4 regions of the Dyella sp. 333MFSha genome follow, and region 3 is predicted to be linked to each of the others. Evidence: riboswitches for the same ligand, from Rfam matches in the RefSeq annotation. Region 3 holds a riboswitch; each other region holds the start of a gene.
The links. A riboswitch is a leader RNA that binds a small molecule or an ion and turns the genes downstream of it on or off. The one in region 3 is predicted to bind cobalamin.
Positions count from the first base shown of each region.

Region 1: linked by a shared signal. The riboswitch ahead of btuB (TonB-dependent vitamin B12 receptor) and the one ahead of metE (5-methyltetrahydropteroyltriglutamate--homocysteine S-methyltransferase) in region 3 are both predicted to bind cobalamin.
Region 2: linked by a shared signal. The riboswitch ahead of BLT40_RS12675 (TonB-dependent receptor domain-containing protein) and the one ahead of metE (5-methyltetrahydropteroyltriglutamate--homocysteine S-methyltransferase) in region 3 are both predicted to bind cobalamin.
Region 4: linked by a shared signal. The riboswitch ahead of BLT40_RS05425 (hypothetical protein) and the one ahead of metE (5-methyltetrahydropteroyltriglutamate--homocysteine S-methyltransferase) in region 3 are both predicted to bind cobalamin.

Region 1 is NZ_FNBR01000004.1:227,147-234,690, forward strand. Features, by position in the region: gene cobD (threonine-phosphate decarboxylase CobD) at 1-360, opposite strand, end outside; gene cbiB (adenosylcobinamide-phosphate synthase CbiB) at 353-1,243, opposite strand; gene BLT40_RS16070 (cobyrinate a,c-diamide synthase) at 1,258-2,547, opposite strand; gene cobO (cob(I)yrinic acid a,c-diamide adenosyltransferase) at 2,544-3,146, opposite strand; gene BLT40_RS16080 (hypothetical protein) at 3,173-3,754, opposite strand; gene btuB (TonB-dependent vitamin B12 receptor) at 3,783-5,660, opposite strand; cobalamin riboswitch at 5,783-6,018, opposite strand; partial or broken gene BLT40_RS16090 (acyltransferase) at 6,042-7,118, opposite strand; gene BLT40_RS16095 (LytR/AlgR family response regulator transcription factor) at 7,203-7,544, opposite strand, start outside.
Region 2 is NZ_FNBR01000002.1:1,208,166-1,215,709, reverse strand. Features, by position in the region: gene zwf (glucose-6-phosphate dehydrogenase) at 1-1,319, opposite strand, end outside; gene BLT40_RS12690 (GntR family transcriptional regulator) at 1,557-2,309, shown strand; gene BLT40_RS12685 (SIS domain-containing protein) at 2,323-3,357, shown strand; gene nagA (N-acetylglucosamine-6-phosphate deacetylase) at 3,380-4,531, shown strand; cobalamin riboswitch at 4,564-4,796, shown strand; gene BLT40_RS12675 (TonB-dependent receptor domain-containing protein) at 4,951-6,846, shown strand; gene BLT40_RS12670 (efflux RND transporter permease subunit) at 7,051-7,544, shown strand, end outside.
Region 3 is NZ_FNBR01000002.1:339,164-346,707, reverse strand. Features, by position in the region: gene metE (5-methyltetrahydropteroyltriglutamate--homocysteine S-methyltransferase) at 1-1,611, opposite strand, end outside; cobalamin riboswitch at 1,806-2,023, opposite strand; gene BLT40_RS08845 (glycosyltransferase) at 2,114-3,397, shown strand; gene BLT40_RS08840 (aldo/keto reductase) at 3,532-4,512, opposite strand; gene BLT40_RS08835 (membrane-bound PQQ-dependent dehydrogenase, glucose/quinate/shikimate family) at 4,649-7,036, shown strand.
Region 4 is NZ_FNBR01000001.1:1,203,646-1,211,189, reverse strand. Features, by position in the region: gene BLT40_RS20225 (serine hydrolase) at 428-670, shown strand; gene BLT40_RS20220 (tetratricopeptide repeat protein) at 798-986, shown strand; gene BLT40_RS20215 (acyltransferase family protein) at 1,000-2,214, shown strand; gene BLT40_RS05445 (thioesterase II family protein) at 2,369-3,103, shown strand; gene BLT40_RS05440 (acyl carrier protein) at 3,116-3,421, opposite strand; gene BLT40_RS20555 (hypothetical protein) at 3,729-4,115, shown strand; gene BLT40_RS05430 (potassium channel family protein) at 4,440-4,994, opposite strand; cobalamin riboswitch at 5,349-5,565, shown strand; gene BLT40_RS05425 (hypothetical protein) at 6,001-6,927, shown strand; gene BLT40_RS05420 (DUF4440 domain-containing protein) at 7,401-7,544, shown strand, end outside.

The DNA of each region.
Region 1 (7,544 bases), on a different contig from region 3:
TTCGAACAAGGCATCCGCCGGACACTCGCGGACGTCGTGACCGTGTTGCCGCCACGCATGCGCATGCTCGTTGTAGCCCGGCGAGATCACGCCCACACGCGAGCGTGGCCGCATGCGCGGCAACGCCATGATCGCCGCCTGCGAGCCGGGAACGGCCAGAAGATGCGGCGCCGCGTAGCAGGCGCGGGCCGCGTGCATGAGCCCGTCGTCGTCCTCGGGCAACCGGTGCCATGCCACGGCTGGTACGGCGGGCACGGGATAGGCGTACGGGCTGATACCCGTCGACAGATCGAGCCAGCGTTCGCGTGGAATGCCGTGCTGTGTCACCGCACGAGCCAGACGTCCGCCGTGCTCAAGCATGCGTGGCTACTCCAGCCACGAGTGCGAGACCGATCCAGATCGCTACGCCTCGGTCGACGAGACGCAGGGCGCGTCGTATCGAGGTGGCGTCGGGCGCATCTCCTGTGCCGAGGACAGGACGGTCTTCCCACTGACCGTGGTACGGCGCGGGCCCACCCAGTTGCACGTTCAGCGCGCCCGCACCGGCGGCCATCACCGGGCCGGCGTTGGGGCTGTCCCACAACGGTGCCTGCGTCGCCCAGCAACGACGTGCCGTCGTGAATTCGCCCGCCAGCGCATACGTCAGCGCGGTGAGCCTTGCGGGGATGAACCCGAGCACGTCGTCGATGCGCGCCGCCGCCCAGCCGAAGCGCAGATAGCGCGGCGTCCGGTAGCCCCACATCGCATCCAGCGTATTCGCCAGACGGAACACCAGCACGCCCGGCGCGCCCAGCAACAGAAACCAGAACAGCGCACCGAAGACGGCGTCGTGTCCGTTCTCGAGGACGGATTCCGTCGCGGCGGCGGCAACACGCGAGGCATCCAGGGCCTCCGTATCGCGGCTGACCATGCGACCGACCGCCTGCCGCGCCGCACCGATATCTGCCGCGCTCAGCGCATCGGCGACGGGCAACGCGTGCTCCGCGAGGCTGCGCCGACCCACGGCGAGATACAGCACCACTGTATCGATGACAAACCCGGGCGCGGTGGGCACCCCGTATCGGATCAGGGCGAGCAGTCCGACCAGCGGAAGCACCGCCAGGCACCAGGCCAGGATCCCCCGGGGGCGGCGACCGGCATAAAGCTGTCGCTCGATCCATTGCGCGAGATGGCCGAAGCCGACCAGCGGGTGCGCGCGTCGTGGCTCACCCCACCATGCATCGAGCAGCAGCGCCGCGAGCATCGCGAAGGCGGTGGTCACGGCAGGAAAAGACGCAGCGCGGCGTCGATATTCGATGGGAAATAAAAGTGCACGAAGCTGGCGGTCATGCGCCCACGGCGGTAGACCGCCTCGGCGGTGGGCCCGCCATTCGGGTTGCTCGCCATCGCCAGCGCCGTAGTGGCGATCGTCGCCTTCGCATAGTGGAACGAATGACCGCGCAGGAGCCCTTCGGGCAGATCGACCGACTGCATCCCGAGCGCCGCCATGCGCGGCTGCATCGTCGCGTCTCCGGCGATCAGCCCAGCCATGCTGGCTGTACGGCCATGCGTGTCGGTGAGCCGGTCGAGGGCATAGAGCAGACCGCCGCACTCCGCCAGCAGGGGGCGTCCGGCATCGACATGCGCGTGCAGATCGCGGCGCAGATCGTCACGGGTCGTCAGCGTGTCGAGGTGCAATTCGGGATAGCCCCCCGGAAGCCAGATCGCATCGCACGGGGGCAAGGCGTCACCCGCCAGCGGACTGAAGAAGATCAGATCCGCGCCGGCGTCACGCAGCACGTCGAGATTGGCCGGGTACACGAAGGCGAATGCTTCGTCGCAGGCGATGGCGATGCGGCGGCCGTCCAGCCGCCGCGTGGAATGTCGGTCGGCTGGTGCCTGGAAAACGACCGCGGGTGGCAGCTGGCCCACCGCCTCGACGGGCAACGCGTCGGCCAGCGCATCCAGCCGCGCATCGAGATCCGCCAGTTCCGAGGCGGACACGAGACCGAGATGCCGCTCGGGCAGACCCATGGCCGCATCGCGCGGGAGCGCGCCGTACCAGGTAAGCGCAGGCGGCAGGCTCTCGCGCAGCAAGGTGGCGTGGTAAGCGCTGCCGACACGGTTGGCGATCACGCCGTGCACGATGAGCCCGTCGCGATAACTGGCCAGTCCATGCGCCAGCGCACCGAACGTCTGCGCCATGGCACTGCCATCGATCACGGCAAGAACGGGCAAACCGAATCGCTGGGCCAGATCCGCGCTCGACGGGCGTCCGTCGAACAGGCCCATCACGCCCTCGACGAGGATCAGGTCCGCCTCCTCCGCCGCGGCATGGAGTCGCGCGCGAACGTCGTCTTCGCCACCCATCCAGGTGTCGAGCTGGTAAACCGGAGCGCCGGATGCGCGCTGGAGGATCATCGGGTCGAGAAAATCGGGTCCGGTCTTGAAGACGCGTACCTTGCGACCCGCACGCGCCTGCGCACGCGCCAGCGCCGCCGTCACACTGGTCTTGCCCTGCCCCGACGCAGGTGCCGAGACCAGCAGCGCGGGACACGAACGGCTCACAGTTCGATGCCCTTCTGCGCGCGGATACCCGCCTGGTAGGCGTGTTTCACGACGCGCATCTCGGTCACGGTATCCGCCAGTTCGACGAGCGCGTCCGGCGCGCCACGGCCCGTGATCACCACATGCTGTCGTTCGGGTCGCGCCCGGCAGGCGTCGAGCACGCGATCGAGCGGGATGTATTGCTTCACCAGCGCGATGTTCAGCTCGTCGAGCAGGATGAAATCGTATGCCGGGTCGGCGAGCATGCGCTCGGCGACATCCCACGCGGCCATGGCCGCCGCGATGTCGCGCGCCTTGTCCTGTGTCTCCCACGTATAGCCTTCGCCCATCACGTGGTAATCGAGCGGACCGTCTTCGAACATGCGGAAGAATGCCTCCTCGCCGGTGGAAAAACTGCCCTTGATGAACTGGACGACGCCACAACGAAAGCCATGGCCGAGCGACCGCGCCAGCATACCGAATCCGGACGAGCTCTTTCCCTTGCCGTTGCCGGTGTTGACCACGAGCACGCCGCGATCGATGGTCGCTTTCGCGATACGCCGGTCGATCAGCTCCTTCTTCCGGCGCATGCGGTCGCGATGACGAGCCTCCTCGTCCATGTCACTCCATGGCGTGGTGTCGCCGCTCATGCGTGGGTGGTACGGGCGTCCCGTGCCCGCGGTGCGAAGCGCCAGACCGCCGCCTGGACCACCTGAGCCACCAGCACATACGCCGCGGCGGCACGCACGAAGAGCGGCGCCCATTGCATGAAGCGCTGGACGTACTGGGTCATGTTGGTATCGGTGTAACGGCCACCCAGCCAGTAGAACGCACCATTGGATATGGCGTACGAGACCGTGGCGCAGACCAGCAATGCCGCGAAAACCATCGCATGCGATGCCAGTGAACCGTCGAAACGCGGTGCCACCAGGCGGCCGCCGTACCAGAGCACGGCGTACGCCAGCGGCATGAACGAATAGGCCACCGTGATGCAGAAGTCGCTCACGCCCGCGTAGCTGATCGAGACCCAGTCGATCAGCACGGCCAGGACGACGAAGGCCACGAAGGCCAGGTGCTTTCGCAGGTAGATACCCCCGAGGAAGAACAACGCCATCGACGCGTCGGGAAGATGCAGTACATCGCCGAAGTGATGAAAACGCGTGGCGATCATGATCAGCGCGAACCATGCCGACATGGCGACAAACAACGGACGTGACAGGGGTTTCATCGGGGCGTACCTCGTACGGGGGGACGGATTACGAGCGGGGCTGGTAACGGAACGTGAGCATGTAGTTGCGACCCAGCTGATTGAAGTAACGCGCGGTCTCGTAGTGGCGATCGAAGACATTCTTGCCGGCCAGCTCCACCGACCACGCCGGCGCGAAGGCGTACGCGATGCGCAGATCGGTCAGCGCGTAGCCACCCAGCCGGTGCAGGTTGGTCGAGTCGTCATAGCGATAGCCCGAGGCGAACACACTGGCACCGACGCTCAGCGCGCCGAACGAGCGGTCGACGTCGATATTCGCGGTACGGCGGGCACGTCGTGGCAACAGGTTGCCCTTGCTGTCGTCGTCGCTATCGTCTTCCGGCTGCAGCCACGTCGCGTTACCCGAGAGGCGCCAGTCGGCGACGGTGGTGTCGGCTGCCAGCTCCACGCCACGGATCCGTGCGCGGTCGATATTGTTCGCGCCGCCAAACGGGAACAGCGGACCGGTCAGGCTCGAGTCGAAGACGATGAGGTTGTCGATGTGATTCTGGAAGGCATTGATCGACCAGTTACCCCACGTGGGCGTGCCGCGCAGCCCCAGCTCCCAGTTGCGGGACGTTTCCGGGCGGAGGTCCGGATTGCCGTAGTCGGGGTAGTACAGGTCGTTGAACGTCGGTGCCTTGAACGCGGTGCCGTAGCTGCCGGTGACACGCAGGTCCTTCGTCAGCATGTAGCCGTACTGCAGGCTGCCGGTGGTCTTGCCGCCGAACTGGCTGTTCTCGTCACGGCGCAGACTGGCCTGGATCGAGCTGTCGCCGAATGCCTGCAGCCACTGGCCGAAAATCGCGTGGTTGCGACGCGCATCGACGAAGTAGTCGGTACTGCCGACGACGCGATCGCGCTGCCAGTCGTAACCGAGCGTGGTCTGGCCTGCGTCCCCACCGACGTGACCGAGGTCCGCCTGCACCGAGGCGACGTCGCGATGCGTGTTGAACGTATCGGCGTAGACGCCGTTCTCGTAGTCGGTCGAGAAGTCACCGCTGCGACCGAGGTTGAGGGTGAATTTCACGTCCTTCGACGGCGTATAGCGCAGACGGCCGCCAACGACCTGCGTCGACGAGTCGGCGAAGTTGCTGCTGGTGCCGTCGTAATGGTTGGCGCCTTCGGTGCGCATGGCATTGACGTCGGCGTCCCACTGCTCGTCGAAGCGCCATCCGCCCTTCAGCGACAGCGCATTGTTGCGGTAACCGTCCTTGTCCGGCTCGTAGGTGTAGCAACCGCCGCCGCCCGGGCTGGGGCGGCCGCGGCATGCGTTGATGCCGTCGGTCTGGTCGTGGTTCGCTTCCACCGCGTACCAGCCGTTCGCGCCGCGTCCGCTGAAGCCGGCCGAGCCGCGCAAGGTGTCGTAGCTGCCGCCGCCGACGGAGAAGTTCGGCACGAAGCTGCCTTCCGGACGACGGGTGAAGATCTGGATGACGCCGCCCAGCGCGTCCGAGCCATAGAGACTGGAGAACGGGCCACGGACGATTTCGATGCGCTCGATCTGGTCGACCGGAATATCCTGGAAGGCCGCCGTACCGGAGGTCGCTGAACCTACCTTCACGCCATCGATCAGCACTAGCACGTGGTCGGACTCGGTGCCGCGCATGAAGACGGAGGTCGACTTGCCCGGGCCGCCGTTATTGGCGATGGACACACCGGGCGTCGCACGCAGCAGGTCGGCCAGCGAGCGCGGCTGCAGCCGCTCGATCCCGGCACGGTCGATCACCGTGGAGGCGGACAGCACCTGCGCCTGGGTCTGCTCGGTCCGGCTCGCGGTGACCACCACCTTGTCGAGGTCGGTGGAGGTGTCATCGGCGAAGGCCGCGGCGGGAACGAGGCATGCCATCGCGATGGCGACCGCGAGGGTGGAAATACGAAGCGACACGTGGTGACTCCTGCACTACCGCGCCCATCCGCGCGGCATGAATGGCGAGAGACAGGGAGACGGTAGCGGGGATCGCCGATGGCGGAAGGCCGGCCGGCCACCCACGACATGGCCCTCCGCCTGTCCGGTGTTACCTCGAAGGCCGGTCTCCGGGCTTGCGAGCGCAGGGAGAATCCCTGCCGGTCGGCGCCTTCCCATGCCTTTCGGGGCACAGTGGCTTCATGCAGACCTTTGGCTCGCCTACCGTTGCGGGGGCAGCTCCGGAATGACGCGGACCTCGTGGATCGCGCGGGTCACCGGATTCCCGTTTCAATCCCCGGCTGCGACGCCGGGAATCACCTTGGGCGGCGGTAGTGTATCCGAAGCATGAACGCGGCGGTCGCGCCAGCGCAGGAACGGGCGCTCGACACCATAGTGAAGCAGCGCACCGCCAGCCAGGGTCGCGGACGCATAGATGGCGAAACGGACGAAGCGATGACCGGCCAGACCGTCACCGAGCAGCCCCTCCGTCAGATGAAAAACGCCTTTGTGGCAGAGATAGAGGCTGTACGAAGCGGCGGCCAGCCATCCGGCACCGGGCACCCGCAGCCTTGCGAAGACGGTCGGGCCGCTGAAGGCGGCGACGAAGCCACCCATCGCCAGCGACAGCAGGGGGTAGCCGATGACGCAGGGCCAGAACAGGGGGCGTGCACCGTCGAAAAGGACCAGACAGACGCCAAGGAGAACGGTGGCGGCGCCGAGCACCCAGCCCCCGCGCGCATGGATCCATGCCATCCACTGCGGGCGATACACCCCGCACGCCGCCAGGGCGACACCGGCGACGAGCCCATCCAGGCGCGGCCACGTGGGGTAATAGAGGTAACGGAGATAGACCAGGCCCGCACTGATGTCCGTATCACGAGCCGGTCCCAGCAAATCGGACCACAGCCACGCCCGCAACAGGAGGCCGCCGGCGACCACCGCGACGCATACGGTGATGAACTTCCACAGAGCGGGTTTGCGCGTCAGCGCGAAGGCCAGCAAGGGAAAGACGAGATAGAAGTGTTCTTCCACGCATAGCGACCACACGTGGGAGAACGCATAGTTGTCGCCGTTGTCGAACAACAGGTTGAAGGTAAACGTCGGAAATTGCCACAACGGCTGCATACCCGGCGTTTCTCGCCATGCCGGCCATAACGCATACATCGCCAGCACGACGATGAACGCAGGAAATATCCGTACGAAACGGCGCCGGTAGAAGCCAGGGAAATCGAGTCTTCCGGTGGTCTTCAGGGACTTCAGCACCTGCGTGCCGATGAGGTAGCCGCTCAGCACGAAGAACAGGTCGACGCCTATCCACCCCGACCATTCCAGCTTGCTGAAGCCCTCGCCGAGGCCGCCGACCAGATAACTGTGAAACAACATCACCCAGGCGATGGCGATCGCGCGCAGCGTGTCGAGGCCGGGAGTGCGGTTCATGCGTGGGATCCCCTGGGTGTCACGTCAATGTGCGGGCGCGTCCGGGCGGATGCACGGCGCGTTTATGGCGATTCGCGGGCGCGCTCATTGCCCGCGGTGCAACGCGGCGAGCAGGGCATCGATATAGGTACGACTTGCGCGCAGCGTCGCACCATCTTTCAATCGAACCACCGCGTCGCGGTTGGACCGTGGCAGGAGTTCGGCGACCTGATCCACCCGAACGATGGCCGAGCGGTGCACCCGGAGAAAGCGCAGCGGGTCGAGTCGCCTGGACAGCGTATGCAGGGTTTCGCGGAGCAGATACCGTTCGCCGCGTACATGCAGCGCCGCGTAATCGCCGTCGGCCTCGATCCACTCGACCTCGTCCGCAGCGACGTAGTGAATGCGGGCGCCGATGCGAATGGCGAAGCGTTCGGCCTGCCTCGT
Region 2 (7,544 bases), 870 kb from region 3:
ACTTCGTCGCGGCGCATGAACAGGGTCGGGTTACCACGCACGACGTCGAGGATCAGCCGCTCGTAGGCATCGGGCTGCTGCACGCCGAACGCCGCCGCGAAACTCATGTCGAGCGGCACGTGGCGCAGGCGCAGGCCACCCGGACCCGGATGCTTGATGGTCAGCCACAGCTTGACGCCCTCGTCCGGCTGCAGACGCAGCGTCAGGCGGTTGGGCAGCAGCGGACCGTTGGTGGGATCGAAGATGGAATGCGGCAAGGCGCGGAACGTCACCACGATCTCCGAGACCCGGCTAGGAAGGCGCTTGCCGGTGCGCAGGTAGAACGGCACACCCGCCCAGCGCCAGTTACCGATCTCCGCCTTGAGGGCGACGAAGGTTTCGGTCCTGGACTGGTCGCTGCCGAGTTCGTCGAGATAGCCCGGGACGCCCTGACCTTCGGCCGCGCCGGCGCGGTACTGCCCGCGCACGGTGAGGTTGCCGGCGTTGCTGGCGTTGATCGGGCGCAGCGAACGCAGCACTTTGAGTTTTTCGTCACGCACGGCATCGGGCGCCAGCGACGAAGGCGGCTCCATGGCGAGCATGCAGACCAGCTGCAGGATGTGGTTCTGGACCATGTCGCGCAGCGCGCCGGCACGATCGTAGTAGCCCGCGCGATGACCGACGCCGACCGTCTCGGCGACGGTGATCTGCACGTGGTCGATGTGCTGGGCATTCCACAGCGGCTCGAACAGGGCGTTGCCGAAGCGCAGCGCCAGCAGGTTCTGCACCGTTTCCTTGCCGAGGTAATGATCGATCCGGTAGGTCTGCGACTCGTTGAAGACCCGGGCCACCGCGTCGTTGATCGCGTTGGCGCTTTCCAGATCGCGACCGATCGGCTTCTCCAGCACCACGCGCGAGCGCTCGCCGTTGAGACCGAGCGACCCGAGGCGCTGGCAGATGTCGGTGAAGATGTCCGGCGCGGTCGACAGGTAGAACACGCGGATGTGCTGCGCCTGCTGCTGCATCAGCGCGGCGAATTCATCCCAGCCTTCTTCCTTGCGCGCGTCGAGCGAGCGGTAGGAAACCATCTGGATGAACGCGTCCAGCTGGGCCGGAGCCACGTGGGACACGCCTTTCTCGACCGAGGAGCGGACCAGGTCGCGGTAGCCCGCATCGTCGAGGGCCTCGCGGGCCACGCCGATGAGGCGGCTGCTGGGCTGGATCTGGCCGTCCACGAAGCGATGGAACAGCGCGGGAAGAAGCTTGCGGACGGCGAGGTCGCCGGTGCCGCCGAAGATGACCAGATCGAAAGGTTCGATCGGGAGGAGATGAGCGCTCACGACAGTGGCCTGCTGGGATCGATGGGTATGCCGACGGATCGTACCAGTGACATACCAGGTCATACCAGCCCCGTACCACTCAGCGCGGCGTTTCCCGTCGCGTTTCAAGGCGATCGCGCCGCAAAAACGTTTACGGTCCTGCTTTGTATCGTGCAAACGCTTGTTTGAATCCCCCACTGGTATTCGCCGGCCTGGACAGTCTTGCCGCAGTGGTCGTTGATTGGTATCTTCTCGACCATGGAAAGCGCCCTCGTCGCCGAATACCAACGCCTGCAGTACGACCCGGCCGCCCGGCAGCCGCTGGCGTACATGCGCCTGCGTCGCGCCATCCGCAACGTGATCGAAAACGGCGAGGTGCAGGTCGGCCATGCGCTGCCCAGCGAGCGCGACCTGGCCAGGGCCCTCACCCTGTCCCGGGTCACCGTGCGCAAGGCCATCGGCGGCCTGGTCGAGGATGGTCTGCTCACGCAGCGTCATGGCGCGGGCACCTTCGTGTCCGAGCGCATCGTCAAGCCGCTGTCGCGGATGACCAGTTTCACCGAGGATCTTCGCGCCCGCGGCCTCAATCCGCGCTCGGAGTTCTTCGAACGCGCCATCGGTGAGGTCACGCCGGAAGAAGCCATGGCGATGAATCTCTCACCCGGCACCCAGGTGGTCCGGCTGCACCGCCTGCGCTACGCGGGCGACGAGCCGCTGGCGATCGAGCGCAGCGCCGTGCCGCTCAACCTGCTGCCCGACCCCAGCCTGGTCGAGGATTCCCTCTACGAAGCGCTCGACACGCTGGGCAACCGCCCGCGACGCGCGTTGCAACGCCTGCGCGCGGTGGTGCTGGGCCCTGCCCAGACCCGGCTGCTCCGGCTCGGCGCCGGCAGTGCCGGCCTGAATATCGAGCGGCGCAGCTTCCTCGACGACGGCCGCATCGTCGAGTTCACGTGTTCCTGGTATCGCGGGGACATCTACGACTTCGTCGCCGAACTGCAGAGCGACTGACGGACCCTTCTTCATGACGATCCAGCCGCAAGACACCCTGATGTACCGCGAAGCGCACGAGACCGCCGAGGTCGTCGAGCGGCAGCTTGCCCTTAACGACGCCGTGATCGGCGCCCTTGCCGAACGCCTGCGCGCGAATCCGCCGCGCATGGTGATCACCTGCGCCCGTGGCAGCTCGGATCACGCGGCCATGTACGCGAAGTACGTATTCGAAACGCAGCTGGGCGTCGTCACCGCCTCGGCCTCGCCGTCGGTCACCTCGATTTACCACGCCGCGCAGCGCCTCGATGGCGCGCTTTACGTCGCCGTATCCCAGTCGGGCAAGAGCCCGGATCTGGTCCGCAACGCCGAGGCCGCGAAGAAGGCCGGTGCGTACGTCGTGGCGCTGGTCAACGTGATCGACTCGCCGCTGGCGGACGTCGCGGACGTGGTCGTCCCGCTGCACGCGGGTCCGGAAACCAGCGTCGCCGCGACCAAGAGCTATCTCGGCGCGCTGTTCGCGATTCTGCATATCGCCGCCCGCTGGAGTGGCAAGGCCGAGATCGCCGACGCCCTTGTCGCGTTGCCCGCGCAGCTGCGCCAGGGCTGGGATGCCGACTGGTCGTCGCTGACGGAAGGCCTCGTCGATGCGCACAACCTGTTCGTGGTCGGTCGTGGCTTCGGCTTCGCCGGTGCGCTGGAAGCGGCGCTCAAGTTCAAGGAAACCTGCGGCCTGCATGCCGAAGCCTTCAGCGCGGCCGAAGTGAAACACGGCCCGATGGCGCTGGTCGGCCCGGACTTCCCGGTGCTCTTCTTCGCGCAGAACGACGACACGCTCCCGGGCGTGCTCGATGTCGCCGCCGAGTTCCGCAAGCGTGGCGCCAATGTCTGGATCGCCGCGCCGGGTGCGACGGGTGAGGGTGTGCTGCCGCTGGTCGCCACCGCACCGATCGCCGCGCCGCTGATCACGGTGCAGAGCTTCTACCGCGCCACGGCGGCGCTCGCGCTGAAGCGCGGCTTCAATCCAGACGTGCCGCCGCACCTGAATAAAGTCACCGAGACCGTCTGACCGCCACCCTCAAGGAATCGCCATGACCCTCGCCCTCGTCAACGGCCGTGTGCTTACCGACAACGGATTCCAGAGCGGCTTTGCCGTGCTGGTCGACGATGGAAAGATCACCGGACTGGCGCTGCCGTCCGATCCGCGCGTGCGCGCGGCGGAGCGCCATGACCTCGGCGGTCGCACCTTGCTGCCCGGCTTCATCGACTGCCAGGTCAACGGCGGCGGCGGCGTGTTGTTCAACGATTCACCGACGGTCGACGCGATCCGCACGATCGGCGAGGCACACGCGAGATTCGGCACCACGGGTTTTCTGCCCACGCTGATCAGTGACGACGCGGACGTCATGGCGAAAGCCATCGATGCCGTGAACGACGCGGTCGCCCAGGGCGTGCCGGGCGTGCTCGGCATCCATCTGGAAGGCCCGTTCATCGCACCCGAGCGCAAGGGCGTGCACGACCCGGCCAAGTTTCGCATCGCCGATGCCGACGATGTCGCGATGGTCGCGCGGCGCCACGGCGGCGTGACCCTGCTGACGCTGGCTCCCGAGCGCGCTTCCGCGGAAGTACTCCAGCAGCTGGTCGCCAACGGCGTCATCGTGGCCGCGGGCCACACGGCCGCCGACTACGAGACCACGCGCCATGCACTGGCGACGGGCGTGCGCGGCTTCACCCATCTGTTCAACGCGATGACACCCTTCACCAGCCGCGAGCCTGGCGTCGTCGGTGCCGCGCTCGAAGACCAGGCCAGCTGGTGCGGTCTGATCGTCGACGGCCACCACGTGCACCCGACCTCGCTGCGTGTCGCCATCGCGGCGAAGGCGCCACGGAAGATGATGCTGGTCACCGACGCGATGCCGCCCGTGGGGTCGGACAATCCGAACTTCGTGCTCAAGGGCGAAACCATCACCGTGCGCGACGGCGTCTGCCAGACGGCGGACGGCACGCTGGCCGGCTCCGCGCTGGACATGGCCACGGCCGTGCGCAATACGGTCGACATGGTTGGCGTGGCCTACGACGAAGCCGCGCGCATGGCGTCGACGTATCCGGCCGCGTTCCTCGGCCTCGGCGCCACCCACGGTCATATCGCCGCCGGTTACCGCGCCGACTTCGTCGTGATGGACGAGACCCATACGGTGATCGAAACCTGGATCGGCGGCGAGCGCGTTTACGCCGCAGGCTGATCGGGCGGTCGTGACAGCGCCCCACCCTCCGGTTAAAGTCGCGGGGTTCGGGTGTCCCCGGGGCGTCGCGCCACGGGGATGAAACGGGAAGCCGGTGCGCCGCCTCTGCGGCAAGGCCGGCACTGCCCCCGCAACGGTAAGCGCCCGGGGTCGTCACGGCCCCTCGGACACGGCTTCAGCCACTGCGACAGCGGGAAGGCGCCGGTCCGACACCCCCTCGGGGACGGCGTGAGTCCGGAGACCGGCCCGACGACGCGCCCCGTGAGCCATCCCGGGGCGTCGTCCCGTTTCGGGCGATTCGCGGAGGGCGAATCCGGACAGTCATCCGGGTTCCGCCCGTGTGCCGTTCGCCGTATGTCCTCCTCGCGCGCCCTTTGAGCTACGCATTGCCGCGCTATGCGGCGGAGGAAGACCGTTCCATGAAGAAGACCCTGCTCGCGGCAGCCCTGCTGTCGTCGATCGCCGCTGCCCACGCGGCCGACGCCCCTGACGCCCTCGATCCCGTGATCGTCACCGCGACCCGCACGGCCACGCCGCTGGACGAGGTACTCGCCCCGGTGACCGTGATCACCCACGAAGACATCGAGCGTCTGCAGCCGCGTAACGTCCAGGACCTGCTCGCCGGCCTGCCCGGCGTGGTCATGGCCAACACCGGCGGTATCGGCCAGCAGACCTCGCTGTTCATGCGTGGCAGCAACTCCTCGCACACGCTGGTCCTCGTGGACGGTGTCCGTGTGGGTACCGTGGGCGCGGGTCTGCCGGCTTACGAGCAGCTGCCGGTCGAGCAGATCGACCACATCGAGGTCGTCCGCGGTCCGCGCTCGAGCCTTTACGGGTCCGACGCGATCGGCGGCGTCATCCAGATCTTCACCCGCCACGGCCAGGCCGGCGAAGCGCCCACCCCGAGCCTCTCGGTCACCGGCGGCAGCCACGGCTACACCGCCGGCCAGGTCGGCGTGTCGGGCGGCACGACCCACGGCTGGTACAACGCCAGCCTCGGCGGCCAGTACACCTCGGGCATCAACGCCTGCCGCATCGGCGCGGGCACGGCGTTCAAGGGCTGCTTCACCGACGAGCCGGACCATGACGCCTATCGCACGTACAACGGCGCACTGTCGGGCGGTTACCGCTGGGACGACGGCACCGAGCTCACCGGCAGCTGGCTGCGCAGCAAGGGCGATATCGAATACGACGGCGACTACCAGAACCTGACCCGACGCTCGCAGCAGGTCGCCGGCGCGAAGCTGGCTTTCGACGTGCTGTCCGCATGGCGCATGTCGGTCAGTCTGGGCCAGAACCAGGACCGCGCCGACAACTACCTCAACGGCGCCGACAAGGGCTATTACGACGCAGACTTCAACTACGTCACCGGTGCCGACAAGCTGCGCGTGGGATATCTGTACTCTAAGCGCAATCAGGGTTCCTGGCAGAACGACTTCACGCTGGCCCCGGGCCAGACGCTGAGCGCCGGCGTCGACTACCAGCAGGAAAAGCTGAGCAGCGACACGGAATACCTCAAGGACACCCGCAACAATACGGGCGTGTTCGCGCTGTACCAGGGCGTGTTCGGCCCGCATGAGATCCAGCTGTCGGCCCGCCACGACCACAACACCCAGTTCGGCAACCACACGACCGGCTCGGCCGCCTATGGCTTCCGTTTCGACAACGGCATGAAGGTCACGGCCTCTTATGGCACCGCCTTCCACGCGCCGACCTTCAACGACGAGTACTACCCGTATGGCGTGCCCACGGTGAACCTCAAGCCGGAGAAGTCGCGCACCGCCGAGATCGGCCTGTCGGGTCGTCCGGGCATCTGGAACTGGGCCGTCAATGCCTACCAGAGCCAGGTCGACGACCTGATCGGCTACGACGCGAACTTCCTGCCGGTCAACGTCAGCAAGGCCCGCCTGCGCGGCCTCGAAGGCCAGGTGGGCGCGGACGTCGATGGCTGGCACGTGCGCGGCTACCTGACGCTGCAGCAGCCGCTGGACCGGGACAGCGGGTTCGAGAAGGACAACATGCTGGCCCGCCGTCCGCGTCGCACCGGTCGCGTGGATCTGGACAAGGACCTGGGCGCGCTGACGCTGGGTGGCTCGGTCTACGCCTCGGGTTACAGCTACGACGATGCGGCCAATACGACGCGTCTGGGTGGCTACACGACCGCGGATCTGCGTGCCACCTGGCACCTGGACGATGCCTGGAGCGTGCAGGGCCGGGTCGCGAACGTGGCGGACAAGCGGTACGAGACGGCGGCGTATTACAACCAGCTGGGGCGGACCTACTATGTGACCGTGCGGTTCTCGCCCGTACGCTGAGGGAGCACCGTGTAGGAGCGCGCCTGCGCGCGATGTTTCACGGCATCGCGCGCAGGCGCGCTCCTCCCCCTTGCGCCGGGTTCTGGCAAACGCCGCACCCCTGCCTTCCGGCAGGGCCCCCACTAAAGGCACACGCCACGGACCGGCGCGGACGTCATAAAGTCCCCGGGCGCGGGTATGCTTCCCGCGATCACAGGAAGTGTCGTGAACGTTTTTGCACCTTTCATTCGCCGGCCGATCGGAACCTCGCTGCTTGCGGCGGGGCTCGTGCTGTGCGGCTCCATCGCCTACATGCTGCTCGGCGTGGCGGCCCTGCCGTCCATCGAAGTGCCCGCCGTCTTCATCCAGACGCAGATGCCCGGTGCGAACGCGCAGACGATGGCCTCGACCATCATCGCCCCCCTGGAGCGCCACCTCGGCCAGATCCCGGGCGTGGACCAGATGTATTCCAACAGCTCGGAAGGCAGCGGCTTCGTCCGTCTGCGTTTCAGCATGGACCGCTCCACCGATGCCGCCGCCCGCGACGTGCAGGCCGCGATCAACGCGTCCGCCGCCGACCTGCCGGCCGGCATGCCCAGCCCCCCGCAGTACTTCAAGTTCGACACCGGCCAGATTCCCGTCCTGCTGGTCTCGTTCACCTCGAAGTCGCTGCCGCCGGACAAGCTCTACGACGTTGTCGATACCCTGATCCGGCCCGC
Region 3 (7,544 bases):
CATCGCGGCGGGACGCGCCACGTCACCGAAGACGATCGGCGGCTTGACGCAGCGCGAGCCGTAACTCTGCACCCAGCCCAGAGACGTGAACGCGTAGCCTTGCAGCTGTTCGCCGAAGTACTCGACCATGTCGTTGCGCTCGGGCTCGCCGTGCACGAGGACATCGAGCCCCGCTTCTTCCTGAAACGTCACGGCGCGCCGCACCTCCTCGCGAAGCACGGCCGTATAAGCCTCGTCGTCGAGCTTGCCCGAGCGATGCGCGGCACGCGCAAGGCGTAGTTCCGTGGTCTGCGGAAACGAACCGATGGTGGTGGTCGGCAGGTCGGGCAGGCCGAAGCGCTGCTTCTGCACATTCGCGCGAAACGCGTAGGCCGAGCGGCGCTGTCCGAACTGGGGCGTCAGTCCACGCACGCGCGCCCGCACCTCGGTGCGCAGCACGTCGGGAGAAAGCAGCCGCGCCTCCACTGTCGCTTGCTGACGCGCGAGCGCGAGCTGCGCCGTTTCGTCGCCGACGGCGGCATCGGCATAGCGTCGCAGCTCGACGATCTTCTGCCGCGCGAACGACAGCCAGTCACCGATCGAACCCGGCAGGTGCTTTTCTTCCGACGCATCGATCGGCACGTGCAGCAGCGAGCACGAGGTCGACAGCCAGAGACGCCCGTCGCCGAGGCGCTCGCGTGCGCGGGCGATGCGCGGCGCGATGGCGGACGGGTCGCTCAACCAGATGTTGCGGCCGTCGAGCACGCCGGCGGACAGCACACGACCGGCAGGAAGCGCGTCGAGCACGGCATCCAGTTGCCCGGGCGCGCGCGCGAGATCGACATGCAGGCCGGCGACGGGCAACGACGCCGCCAGTTCGAGGTTGCCGCCGAGCTCGCCGAAGTAGGTCGCGAGCAGGATGCGGCCGCGCAACCGTTCACCGATGGCGGCATAAGCGCCGCGATAGGCCGCCTGCCAGTCCGGCTCGAGATCGAGCACGAGGGCCGGTTCGTCGACCTGGATCCAGTCGGCACCCGCGTCCGCGAGCGCATCGAGCAAACCGCTCCACGCCGGCAGCAACGCATTGAGCAGCGCGAGGGGATCGCTGCCGTCGACGGTCTTGGCCAGACGGAGGAAGGTCAGCGGACCGAGCAGTACGGGGCGCGCCGCATGGCCGAGTGCGATGGCTTCACGATATTCCGCGACGACCTTGTCGGCGCGCGTGGCAAACGACTGGCCCGCCTGCAGCTCGGGGACGATGTAGTGGTAGTTGGTGTCGAACCACTTGGTCATCTCCAGCGCGTGCAGGTCGACTTCGCCGTCCTGACGGCCTCGTGCCATGGCGAAATAGCCGGCCAGCGGATCGCGCTGATGGAGTGCACGGTAGCGCGGGGGAATGGCGTCGACCGCGACGGCGGCATCGAGCACCTGGTCGTAAAGCGAGAAGTCGTTGACGGGAACGCTGTCGGCTCCCGCGTCGCGCGCGAGGCGCCAGTGGCGTTTGCGGAGCTGACGGGCGACGGTGAGCAGGTCGTCGGCGCTGGTTTCACCCCTCCAGTGACTTTCGAGCGCGCGCTTCAGTTCGCGGCGTCGGCCGATGCGGGGAAAACCGGGGTAGGTAACGTGTGGCATGTGGATGATTCCTCTTCGTGGCAAAGAGGAGGGAAGGGCGGTTCGTCGCGGACGCACGTGCACTGCCACACGGAAGGTGCGGCAGCGTGAAGGCGTCATGCGGCTTGCCGTCGACCTTCGCCCCCGCGGGCGAACCGGACCCTCGCGCGAACGCGACGGCCCAGGTCGGGCAGGGCACACGCACCCATGACGGCACGCGCGCCCAGGCCGGCGGCAGGTCTTCGGGCTCGTGGATGTGGCACCTGGGTGCCGCCTTGCGTGTCGCTTCCCGGATCGCCATCGATCCAGTGCTGATGACGCGCTCGTCTCCACATACCGCTGCGGGGCAGCGCCGGATTCTCACCGGCTTCCCTCTTAGCTTTTATCCTTCCATTCGAATAGAGAGATAAAGACCGCTGGCGGCCCAGAGGTTAGCCCTACGGACGGGGCAGGTCAACGAGCCAGGCATGCATCGCGTCGACATGTCGCCCGCGACGATGCGCCAGGGCATCGGGAGTAGGGCATGGCGGCAAAGCACATCGTGATGGCGACGGTGGGATCGCAGGGTGACCTGTTTCCGTTCCTGTCCGTGGGGCGGGAGCTGGTGGCGCGGGGCCATCGGGTCACCATCGGTGCCCATGCGATTCATCGCGAGGCGGTGGCGGAGGCCGGGCTGAGGTTCGTCCTTGCCAGCGGGATCGCGGAGCCCGAGGACAAGGCCGCCTTCGCTGCCCGGGCGTTCCATCCGCTGCGCGGTCCGCGCTTCGTCGTACGCGACCTCGCCGCCGAGGATGTCGCCGCGAGCTACCGCGCGCTGGCGCCGGTATGTCTGGAGGCCGATGCGATCGTCACGTCGACGCTCGCCTTCGCCGGCCAGATTCTGGGCGAGACGACACGCGTGGCGTGGTTGTCCGCCGTCCTGTCGCCCGCGGTGTTCCTTTCCGCTTTCGATCCGCCGGCGACGGGCATGGCGCGACTCGACCGTTTCTTACGTGCGTCGCCGCGTCGTGGCGCATGGGTGCGCCGGATCGGCGAGCGGGTGACCGCACCGTGGACGCGTGCGGTGCGCAACTTCCGGCAGTCGCTGGGTCTGGCGCCGGTGTCGGTGTGGGGCGATCCGTTTCATCGCGGACAGCACGCGCGCGATGGCGTGCTGGCGATGTATTCGCCGTTGCTGGGTCACGCGCCGCAGGATGCCCCGGCGCACAGCGTGGTCACTGGCTATTGCCGTTACTCGCCCTTCAACGAAACCCTTCCCCCGGAGCTGTCGGCGTTTCTCGACGCGGGTGACGCGCCGATCGTGTTTACGCTGGGATCGGCGGCGGTGCACGCGGGCGAGGCCTTCCTTCGCGAGAGCATGGCGGCGGCAGGCGCGCTCGGACGTCGTGCCGTCTTGCTCACCGGCTCGCCCGAGATGCGCGCGCGCTTGCCCGACACGTTGCCAGCCGGGGTGATGGCTGTGGAATACGCGTCACACGGTGCGCTGTTCCCGCGCGCTTCCGCAGTGGTACACCACGGGGGTGTCGGCACGACGCAGGAGAGTTTGCGCGCGGGTTGTCCGGCGCTCGTGGTGCCGCATGGCTTCGATCAGCCTGACAACGCGGCGCGTGTGCTTCGGCTGGGTGTGGGCGATGTGTTGCCGGCATCGCGTTACCGCGCCGACCGGGCGGCGGCGAAGCTGCGCGTCCTCCTGACTGACGAAGGCGTGGCCTTGCGTGCCCAGCGCGCCGCGGGCGTCATCCGGGCCGAGCGAGGTGCGTCGCTGGCCGCGGACGTGATCGAACAGGCGATGGCGCGGCGGGGTTGAATCGCCGGCAGGGCCGGCTCCTACCAGAAGCGCGATGCGTTGCTCTGGTAGGAGCCAGCCCCGCTGGCGATCCGCGCGCAGCGCGGCGAGACCGCCGTATGGCAACAACATAGCCGAACTGCCGCAAGCAACGCTTACTCGAACCCTGCGATCGCCCGCGGCGTATAAGCCTCCTCCAAAGCGGCCGTCTCTTCCTCGGTCAGCTCCAGATCGATCGCCGCCACCGCATCATCGAGATGCTGCGGCTTCGACGCCCCGACGATCGGCGCAGTCACGCCGTCACGATGCGCCACCCACGACAATGCCACCTGCGCACGAGGCACGCCACGCGCATCGGCCACCTTCTTCACCGCCGCGACGATGGCGCGATCCGAATCTTCCGTGGCGTTGTAAAGCGTTCCGCCGAAGACATCGCTCTTCTGCCGGTCGCTGCCTTCGTCCCAGTCGCGCGTCAGCCGTCCGCGTGCCAGCGGGCTCCAAGGCAACACCGCGATGTGCTCGTCGATGCAGAACGGAATCATCTCGCGCTCTTCCTCACGCTGCAGCAGGTTGTAGTGATCCTGCATGCTGACGAACTTGGTCCAGCCGTGCATCCGCGAGGTGTAAACCATCTGCGCGAACTGCCACGCATACATCGACGAGGCGCCGAGGTAGCGGACCTTGCCGGCCTTCACCACGTCATGCAGCGCCTCGAGCGTTTCTTCGATGGGCGTGGTCTGGTCGTAGCGATGGATCTGCAACAGGTCGATGTAGTCGGTGCCGAGGCGGGCCAGTGAGTCGTCCACCGAATGGAAGATCGCCTTGCGCGACAGGCCGCCGCCGTTCGGACCCTTGCGCCAGTGGAAGAAGGTCTTGGTGGCGATCACCACCTCGTCGCGTTTCGCAAAATCTTTCAGGGCGCGTCCGACGATCTCCTCGGACGTGCCATCGGAGTAGGCGTTGGCCGTGTCGAAGAAGTTGATGCCAAGGTCCAGCGCCTTGCGAATGAAGGGGCGGCTCTGCTCTTCGTCCAGCGTCCAGGCGTGGTTTCCGCGGTCGGGAACGCCGTAAGTCATGCAACCGAGCACCAGCGGCGAGATATCCAGGCCGGTACGGCCGAGCTTGATGTAGCGCATGCGAAGACTCCATCGGGGAATACGCCATTGTGGCCGATCGGACGTAGACGTCGCATATACCTGCCATGGCTATGATCACCGTGAACCGCGGCTCCGACGCGATGCGCCCTGCCGCGTCCCCCACCGGAGTCATGAAATGCCGTCCACTCTCTATTCACGCAGGCCGCCCCGTATTACGGGCGTGGTCATAGCGCTTCTCGGTCTCTTTCTCGTGGGAGGCGGAGCGTGGCTCGCGGCTCTCGGAGGCTCGTTCTACTACCTCATCGCTGGCGCCGCGGTCGTAGCGACCGGCATCCTGCTCGTGCGCGGTTCGGCCAGCGCCCTCTGGCTCTATGCCGTGATCCTGCTCGGGACGGCCATCTGGGCGTTCACCGAGGTCGGGCTCGTGGGTTGGCAGCTGGAACCGCGACTGCTGGTTCCGGTGGTGCTCGGTATCTACCTCCTCATGCCCTGGGTACGTCGCAAGCTCACTCCTTCGGGCGGTGGCGTCTTCGCGGTGATCGTGGCCGTTATCGTCAGCGTCGGTCTCGGCGTGGCGGGTTTCATGCAGCCCGTCGGCACGCAGGGCGAAGCGGTCATCCGAAACATGGCGGATGGCCACGACGCCTCGGTGCCGGACAGCGACTGGCAGTTCTACGGCCGCACACCCAGGGGCGATCGCTTCTCGCCGCTTGACCAGATCAACGCGACCAACGTCAGGGACCTCAAGGTCGCCTGGACGGCGCGGACGGGCGACACCATGCGTCCGGGTGAGGACCAGGGCGGTACCGACGCGGGTCACGAGTTCAACTTCGAAAACACCCCGATCAAGATCGGCGACACGCTTTACGTGTGTACGGGCCATAGCTGGGTGGTCGCCTTCGACGCCGCCACGGGTGCGAAGAAGTGGAGCTTCGATCCCAAAGCCAATACCGATGCGGACGTCTATCTGGCCTGCCGCGGCGTGGCGTATTACGAAGCGCCGCAGGGCACGCAGACCGATTGTCCGCGTCGCATCATCGCGCCGGTACTCGATGCCCGCGTGCTCGCGCTCAACGCCGACACCGGCAAGCCCTGCGAGGATTTCGGCGAGCACGGCTTCGTTTCGCTGACGCAGTATCTCGGCCATGTGCCGGCCGGCTTCCACTTCGTGACGTCACCGCCCATGGTGCTGAAGGATCGCGTGATCCTCGGTGGCTGGGTCTACGACAATCAGGCGGAAGGCGAGCCGTCGGGTGCCGTGCGCGCGTTCGATCCGCTCTCCGGCAAGCTGGTCTGGGCGTGGGACGTCGGGCACGATCCGCAGAACTGGACGCCGGGTCCGAGCGATCAGCTGACCCGCGGCACGCCTAACGCGTGGGGCGTGTACACCGCCGATCCGGATCTGGGCATGGTCTACCTGCCCATGGGTAACGCCACGCCGGATTACTTCGGTGGCCATCGTCGTCCGTTCGACGAGAAGGTGTCGAGTTCGACGGTCGCGCTGGATATCGAAACCGGCGAGCCGAAGTGGACCTACCAGAACACGCATCACGACCTGTGGGACATGGACGTACCGACGGGTCCTTCGCTGGTCGACTTGCCCGGTCCCGATGGCGGCACGATTCCCGCCCTGGTACAGACGACCAAGCGCGGCGAGTTCTTCGTACTCGATCGCCGCACCGGCAAGCCGGTGACCGAAGTCGCCGAGAAGAAGGTGCCGACCGATACGGTGCCGGGTGACTTCGCGTCGCCCACCCAGCCGTACTCGGTGGGCATGCCGTCGCTGACACCGAAGGATCTCACCGAGCAATCGCTATGGGGCGCGACGCCGTTCGATCAGCTGATGTGCCGCATCGAGTTCCGCAAGGCGGCGTACGAGGGCCAGTTCACGCCGCCGCAGCTGAAGGACACGATCGTCTATCCGGCTTTCGATGGCGTGATCGACTGGCACGGCGCCTCGATCGATCCGTATAACAAGCTGATCATCGCCAACGCGAACTACATCCCCTTCATCGTCAGCCTCGCGCCGCGCCAGCCGGCGGAACAGAAGGGCTACGTGAAGCCGTGGGACGGCACCGGTGACGAGCCGAAGGTCGGCGGCGGTCTGGCACCGCAGTACGGCACGCCTTATGTCGGCAAGGTACATCCGTGGCTGAACCCGCTGGGCGTGCCGTGCAATCCGCCGCCGTGGGGCACACTGGCGGCGATCGATCTGGTCACGCACAAGCTGGTCTGGGAGCACCCGCTCGGCACGACGCGCGACACCGGTCCGTTCGGCACGCATACGAACGCGCCGCTGCCCACCGGCATCTTCAACATTGGTGGCAACATGACCACGAAGGGCGGCCTGGTGTTCATCGGCGCCACGGCGGATAACTACATTCGTGCGATGGACGAGCGGACGGGCAAGGTCCTCTGGCAGGCACGCCTGCCGGCGGGTGGGCAGGCGAATCCGATGTCGTACTCGGTCGGCGGAAAGCAGTACGTGGTGATCGCCGCCGGCGGGCACAGCGGGCTGGGGACCAAGTCGGGTGATTACGTGGTGGCTTACGCGCTGCCCTGAAGAGCGTCGCCGGCAGGGCCGGCTCCGGCCTCTCTGCGGGATCCGACCGGGTCGCCGCAGACAGGTAGGAGCCGGCCCTGCCGGCGATTCCCGCGCAAGGCGATTCCCGCGCAGCAAGGCCTTGAAACCTCACCAATCACCCCTACCTAGTGCGCAGAACGCCGACGAGGCGTAAGATCCGCCCCTCACCACGAGAGCCACACCATGTTCCGCTGCAAGCACGATTTGATGCTCGACCTACCGATCGCCCCTGGGGCGCGTCGCGGGTGCGCGCGCTCCGTGCAAGGTGGAACGCTGTCGTAAGACGGCGCCCGGCCTCGAAGATTCGAAAGCACCCGCAAGGGTGCTTTTTTTTGTTTCGCATTCGACCAAACCCGCCGTTTCCAGGCCTTTACCGGAGTCTCCGTGTCATGAAGAACAGCCGCGACCCCCGATCCTGACCCGTCCTGCTCTGCCAGGGGCGGCGGTCGTCGGATCGGGGAGTGCCTCGCTCGGAACCGCTTCTTCG
Region 4 (7,544 bases), on a different contig from region 3:
TTCGATTCGGGGCTGCGGGCTGATATAAGCATGTTCACCGCTTCTCTCAGTTGTTCGTCGACGCCACTCGTGGCTCCGAGCGGTCGATCGCGTACCTCGACATCAGGTGACGCGCCGCGGTTTTCCAGTACGAAGCCTGCATTGGCGTCAACCAGGCTGTCCTTAGGGACGGTCACGGTTGTGCCGTCCACCAGTGGAAGCCTTCCCTGGATGCCCCGGACGCCTCCCCATGTTCGCTCGCCCACCACACGGCTCAGACCGTACTTGCGGAAATAGTAAGGAAACTGATCGCCGTCGGAGGCAGAAAATTCGTTGGTGATGACGACGAGTTTCTGCGGTCCGCGCCCCGCGGGAAGATCTTCGCGCGCACCCTGCCGATTGAGGAACTGCCCGGCATGCCGCCGAAGCAGGAGGTCTCGGAAGGGGAATGGTCATCCGGCCGGGCTGGATCCGCGCGGGTCTGCCGAAGGGCTTTTCCATCGCGGGCAAGTCATGTACCGGACCGACGGTCGACGGGCATCTGTCTGCATGGAACGACATGGGTATCGTGACGTCGCCGAGCGGGCGGCACATGATCGTGGCGGCGTATCTGCGGGACAGCACGTTATCGGATGCGGATCGCAGCGCGATTTTCGCCGACCTCGGCCGGGTTGTCGTGGCCGCGATGTAAGTCGGCCGCAGGGTGATGAAGCCAGGCGTCAGGATCGTGAAGCCAGGCATCAGGATGGTGAGACCACGCGTTACGGTGAAATGCATTGCCCGCGTTGTGAAGTGACCGCCGTAGGAGACCGCAACGCGTGCGATCATATTGCCTGCGCGGCGACATCAACGTCCTGCTCGGTGACACGGGTTCTGCCGTGGCCGATTTCGAGCGCGCGCTGGCTTGCGGTACTCTCCCCGCCGACGCCGTCTTCGCCGTGGATGCCGCGTGCTACGACACCTATCCGACGAGTTGCCTGGAACGCCTTGCACCGAACGATCCATGACAGGGAATGCAACATGATAAGTATCACCTCCGCCACACGCACCGGGAACGGCGGCCGCAACCTCCACATCGACATGCTTCGTGGCTTGTCCATCGTGATGGTTATGCTGCTGCACTATTCGCTGACGTACCGGCTGCATGCGAGTCCACTGAAAGAATGGCTCTCGGTGCCGACCCTGCGCACCATCTTCTTCAATGGCAATTATGGCGTCTCAGTGTTCTTCGTAATCTCGGGCTTCCTGATCACCTCGAACATCCTGCGCCGCTACGGCTCGCTGACTGGGGTTAACATCACGCACTTCTACAAGTTGCGCCTGTTCCGCCTGTATCCCTCGGTGGTGCTGGCCCTGGTGATCATCACCGTGCTCGGCCTGGTCGGCCTTTCGAACTTCGCCAACGCGAACAAACAGGTGGATTTCGGCAACGGCTTCTTCGTGATCGCCAACCTATCGGTGCTGACGTTCTGGCACAACATCCTCATGGAGTCGGTGGGCTATTTCAACTATGCGATGAACATCTACTGGTCGCTTTCAGTGGAGGAGGTTTTCTACCTGCTCTATCCACTGGTCCTGGTAATCGCGCGTCGTCGCTGGCAGATCGTGTTGCTGGCGATCGCCGGCATCGTCGTGGCCCCTGCTTACCGGTGGTTGCATAGCGACGACGAGTTGTTCTTCATGTGTGGCAACCTGGCCTGCGTGGACATGCTCGTCTACGGTTGCGCGGCGGCTATCGCCGCAAACCTGGTGACGTGGACAGTGCCGTTGAGACGTGTGCTGGCTACGCTGGCCTTCGTCGCGATGTGCTGGGTCTATATGCAGGGTATCGCTGGCAACGAAGCGTTCGGTGCGACACTGATGGGCATCGCCGCTGCGATCTTCCTGATAGCGGTGTCGCGCTTGCCGGCTGGCGTCTTGGTACGTCGCGCTGGTAGTCCGCTGGCGTGGTTCGGCTCGCACAGCTACGAGCTCTACCTCTTCCACATCGTGGTGCTGGGCATCATGGGGGACCTCGTGCCGCGGGCGAAAATGAGCCCGGAGAATAAGCTACCTATGCTTGCGTTGTTCTTCGTCCTCTCTGCCGTGTTCGCCTGGGCCGTAGCACGGTTCTACGGTGACCCGCTCAATCGACGTCTGCGTGCACGGTTCACCCTTCGGACGACGAGCGAACGAGAGGACGAGGCGGCATCAACGTCCGCGCCGATCATTCAATCTCGTGAATCCGGCCACTGAGTCCGGCGTCGAGCGCCCGCTGACATGCACCCACGCGGTGACGCAGCGTACGGCTGTTCCGCGCGTATTCGTCATCGCATCAAGGACACCGTGTGTCAGCAGGCACCACGCGGTTATCTTGTCAGATCGTCCTGCCGATCGAAGCTGACACCACATGGAAATCGATTCACCCTGGTTTGTTCGCCGCCGCCAGATTGCACCAAGTATGAGGCTGTTTTGCTTTCCTTACTCGGGCGGTCAAGCGGGTTTTTATGCACCGTGGCAGGCTGCGCTCGGGGAGGAGGTAGAGGTGTGTGACATCCAGTTGCCCGGCCGCGGTGCGCGGATTCGCGAAACGCCGCTTCGCTCGCTGGATGCCGTCGTCGATGCGGTGGCGCCGCTGATCGCTGAGGAGGACGACGTGCCATTCGCGGTCTTCGGTCACAGCATGGGGGCATTGCTGGCTTTTGAGGTGACGCGCCGGCTAATACATGTGTACGACAGGGCGCCCGCCCGTCTCTTTGTGTCCGGTTGCGAGGCGCCGCGCCTTCGCTCACCCGGAACGATGCATCTGCTCTCGGACGCCGCGCTTGTCGACGAACTGCATCGACTCAACGGCACGCCCCAAGCCGTGCTCGCCAACCGAGAGTTGCTCCAGCTATTTCTTCCCATCCTGCGTGCGGATTTCAGTATCGGCGGCACGTATGCCTATCAGGCACCGGCGCCACTGGACGTGCCCATTACCGTCTTGGCGGGCACGCGTGACCCGTATACGCCGCACGCACGGGTCGCGCCCTGGCTCGACGAATCACAGCGCGTGGGCGAGGTGCGATGGTTTCATGGCGATCACTTTTTCATCCATTCGTCTCAGGCCGACGTGATGGCGTGTATCGAGGCGGCCCTGGCCTGACGCCGCCAAGGACTACCGCACACCCGCGCCGCGACGCGACAAGGCGACACGCCGCGCGTCGGCGCGCGCACTCGTCTCCATCGTTCGCTGCCCGTCTTCCGGCGCCGGCCCCGTGCTTCCCAGGGCTGTCGCCAGCGAACGAACGCTTGGATATAGGTAAACATCGGTGATGGTCGCCGCTCGCGGCGGGGAAAGCGCATTCAGGCGAACGACAAACTGACTGAGCAACGCCGAGTTCGCACCGAGTTCGGCGAAGTTCTTGGAAACATCAATCATCTCGATGGGCAACCGGCAGAGCTCGCCTAGAAGTTGCGCCACGGCTGTCCCTCGTGGTGTCGCCGGAGCGTGGACACGAGGCGGCGCGACTGAAGTCAGGTCGATGGCACGCAGCGCTGCACGGTCTATCTTTCCGAGCGAGGTCACCGGCAGGTGAGGCAAGGGCACGAATACCAGAGGTCTGCAAAGACAGCCCCAAAAGCTGGTTCAGCTGAGCAGCGGCTTCGACCGGCGAGGGCAGGGCTTCGACAAGCACACGGGCTTCCACGACTTCGGGTTGAAGCGTCAGCGCAGGTCTACGCCCCACACTCCGCGCCTCGTCCTCGTACCGCTTGAGGCACAGGTGGGCATGTTCGACGGTTATCCACCAGTGGCGCATGTCGGACTGCTGAAACACACGACCATCCGGGGTGACGAGCTTGCCGCGAACGAGTTTGAAGTCATCCCAGCCGTCCTCGAGCGCACCCAAGTCGCCCAGGCGAAGCAGCCGGAGCAGTCTAACGACCGACCAAGGCACACGCCGCTGACCGTTGTCCCAATTCTGGACGGTGCGCATCGGCACGCCGAGGAAAGCAGCGCAGCGCTTCTGGCTAAGGAAACAGGTCATGCGAAGCTCGCGGAACTCATCCCAGGAGATGAGCCACGAGCGAACACGAGGGGCTTTTTTCGTAACGGCAGGACCGTTACGGTTATTCGCATAATGTATATTATGTCAACTTGCGAATTGTTTTCGTAAAGTCCTCATGTCTTAGTCCAATTGACGCTCGATCGTCAGTTGCGTCGTTCCGGCATCCTTAGTTGCAACCTCGCCACCGAATCGCGATACCAAACGCGCAGGTCGCACCGATAGTTGCCACTCATTCGGCGACCCGATCAAAAGTTGGCACCTTCGTCGTCGCGACAATGAGCCCAAGCCAATTATCGGGCAAGCGCGCCACGCCGTCATGCGACTGGACACCAGGTCACCGAACTAAATCCGCTGATTTCCGCTTGAGCCCCCCGAATTGTTAGCTGCGAGCCGACAAGGAACCCGACCGACTGCAGGTTTGGCTGCTGTGGCTCATTCGCCATGTCTCCGACCTTGCTCAGAAATCGCTCCTCCTCGAAGAAACACGAGCACGAAGAAGACTGAGTGAGCGGTGCCCAACATAGCTTCAAATATCGCGAGCGCGCGCCCGGCCCCCGCATTAGGAACGAAGTCGCCATAACCGAGCGTGGTGAACGTCACGGCAGAGAAGTAAATGGCGTCAGTGCGCGTGACCCTGACACCATTTGCAGCGGCGGGACTAAATAGGTCATACGCGGCCCAGCCGAAGCCCGCGCATTGAAGGATTACCAGCAAAGCTATAGCGACGTACAAAAGTACGCTTCCGTAGAGTTCGTGTTCACGAATCACCAGAGCCTGAGGAATCAATCGAGCAATCCAAAGGTAGGCAACAGACGTCGCGAGAATCAGAACAGCGACGCCCCACTCCGCCCTAGCCTCCATAGATGAAAAAGGCCAACCACGCGTCGCAATAATCTTTGCAGTAGTACAGGCACCAACCGCCAATAGCAGGGGGCGGTGGAACCGAACATATTCCGAGGTGCGAGCTTTAAGTTGTAGATACTTCATCATTTATACCTGGCCATTGAATCAATGAGACGGGACGACGCCGATGAGACATGCGCATATCATTGAAGGGCGCCCGCTAATGTCGCGGCGCAGCCCCCGCCTGCAGCCACGGCAGTGCTCTATCATTTATAGCGATGCTAGAAACCGCGATGGCCCGTTGTTTTTTAGCGAGGTATCGACAGTAAGTCTACGGGTTGCATTATCTGGCAGCCTCGACCACACCATCATGTGACTGAATTGCATTGGGGTTGCCCCATCCGTACCCATCCCGCAATAATGCGGGCTAATGTCGATAGAGCGATGTGGAACAATGCTTAGATCCCACATCTTGTGTTGACGAAGGCGCGATGCATCTATATCGTGCGTTCCGTTGGTGTCCGAAGAGGCGCGAGTGCCCGTCGGACTTAATAGGGGATCCGTTGCAAATCCGGAACTGTCCCTCAGCGGTAAGTGGAAACGAACCCGTCAGATGCACTGACCCTCAGTGGTCGGGAAGCGACGGCTAGGCCCGGATCCGAAAGGCGTCCCCGTCCACGAAGTCCGAGAACCTGCCAGCAACCGTTACCTGCCCATGGGTGCGGTTTTAAAGGGTGTCGCTGGGAGAGTCTTCCCCTTCCAGTGTGCATGCCACTCAGAACTCTCGTCGCGGGAACGAGAAAAGCCTGACCTTTGGAGCCTCTTCGATGAGCTCGTTGATCGCTGTGCTAGGCCTTTTGAAGGCCATAAAAACCCTTCCTATCCGCTGCTTCCTCGCTATCCAGCTCGGGCAGACGACGCTGAGCGTCACTATGGAGGCGAAGCACGGGTAAGCCCGACGCGGTAGTGCTGAGTGGAGCTCGAGATCCGCTCAGCGTCGACCGTGTCTGGTCATGGTCACGTACACGAACACCGGCATTCTTGGCGGAAGATGGGGAATTCAACCGTGGGGAAAGCAAGTCGAACGAAGGCGCAGCGCCCAAAGCCACCGCGCCATCAACATTCACCAGTCGCGGCTTCATACGTCTTAGTGATCGAGTGGTTGCCTCTAAACGACGGCGAGCGTCGCACCGGCTCCGAACTCGCTGAGGTGATCGAGCAATGGCAACGTGTCGAACTGCGTGTCTGCTGGACGCGTGACGATATTATCGCCGCACTAACGGAGGCGCATGCGCACCTCAAAGCGACCGGTGAAATCCCTATCGTGCACTTTGAAGCACATGGATTCACAGACCGCGAAGACGGCGCCGATCGCGCCGGAATCTGCTTTTCCCAACGCGGCGGAATTGAGCAAGAACTCACCTGGTCGGAAATAGCGCCATACTTGCGCGCCCTGAATCACGATTCTCAATGCCGCCTGCTGGTTGTGGGTGCGTCGTGCTTCGGCCTGGCAGGCCTCGACATGTGGAGTATCGACTCATTCGCTCCGTTCTCGTCGATCATTGGTTTCAATGCCAAGGTCAGCACAACTACATTGGCGTCGTCGATGCGCGAGTTGTACCACCAGCTATTCGTTGGCGGTCACAAGAATATTCCCCTCGCGGTTGAAGCGGCGAATCGGGAGCTGCGCGATGGCGAACACTTGGTTACGACCTCGATGCACAAGCACGTAGGCGATACGCTGCGCGGCTTCATAAATCGAGAACTCGATCCACGCACCCGGACTGTGGACTTCGAGCGGTTAAAAATCCTTCATAACGCGAACCATCCGGATGATCCGTGGGGTGATGAGACGCTCAACTATCACTGGCGGGTCATCGCCGAACGTCACTGCAATAGACTGCTCGAGGTGTGTTTCGACTACGCCACGTTTCCCGAAAACCGCCGTCGTTTTCCGGTAAGCGTGCGAGCGCTGTTAAATGCTGCTACGCGAAGAATCGAGAAGCGAAGCCCTTTGCCGCCTAGCCAAGCAAGGGACAAGTGGCCACCCGTGAGTGCCCCAGTGATTAACGCTTAAGTGCGCCGCACGATCTCGCCAGGCGGTTACTAACGCCGCAGGCGTCTGGGACCGTGGACGAGGCTGCCGCCGATCTCGATGCGTGAAGTGGCAACGGGCCAGACGGCAGCAACGCGGCGTGGGGAGTGCCGTGTTGCCCGCACACTGATCGGCGAGAGATCGAATCCTTAATTACTAGCAAAATCCGTATGTTAGGGGAAAAAGTGCGCTTTTTTTCCTAATTCACGGCCGTCCTTCATGTGTGTCTGCGTCTGCCCGTTGCGCGCGCTGTCTACGGCTATCTGGGGTTGACGCAGGCGAGGTAGCGCCGCCAGGCAATGGATGACGTGTCCCTCATCAGTGCGGTCAAAAACGAAGTCGCTCATCGTCAGCAACGCTCGACCCTACTCCACGTTGTCACCGGCACACGCCGCACTTAGTCTTCCGCCACGACCCAACATCACGTGTGGAAAGCGATGAATCGTGGCTCCAGGATGTCCCTTGCTCTCTGCATCGCGCTCACCAGCGCCGCTCACGCCCAGTCGCTTCCGCCGGATCCCCAGATTGTCAAGACACTGCGTCACAACGACGAGCTGCTTCTCGAAGCTGTCCACCGGGGCGATCGGGAGACATGGCGC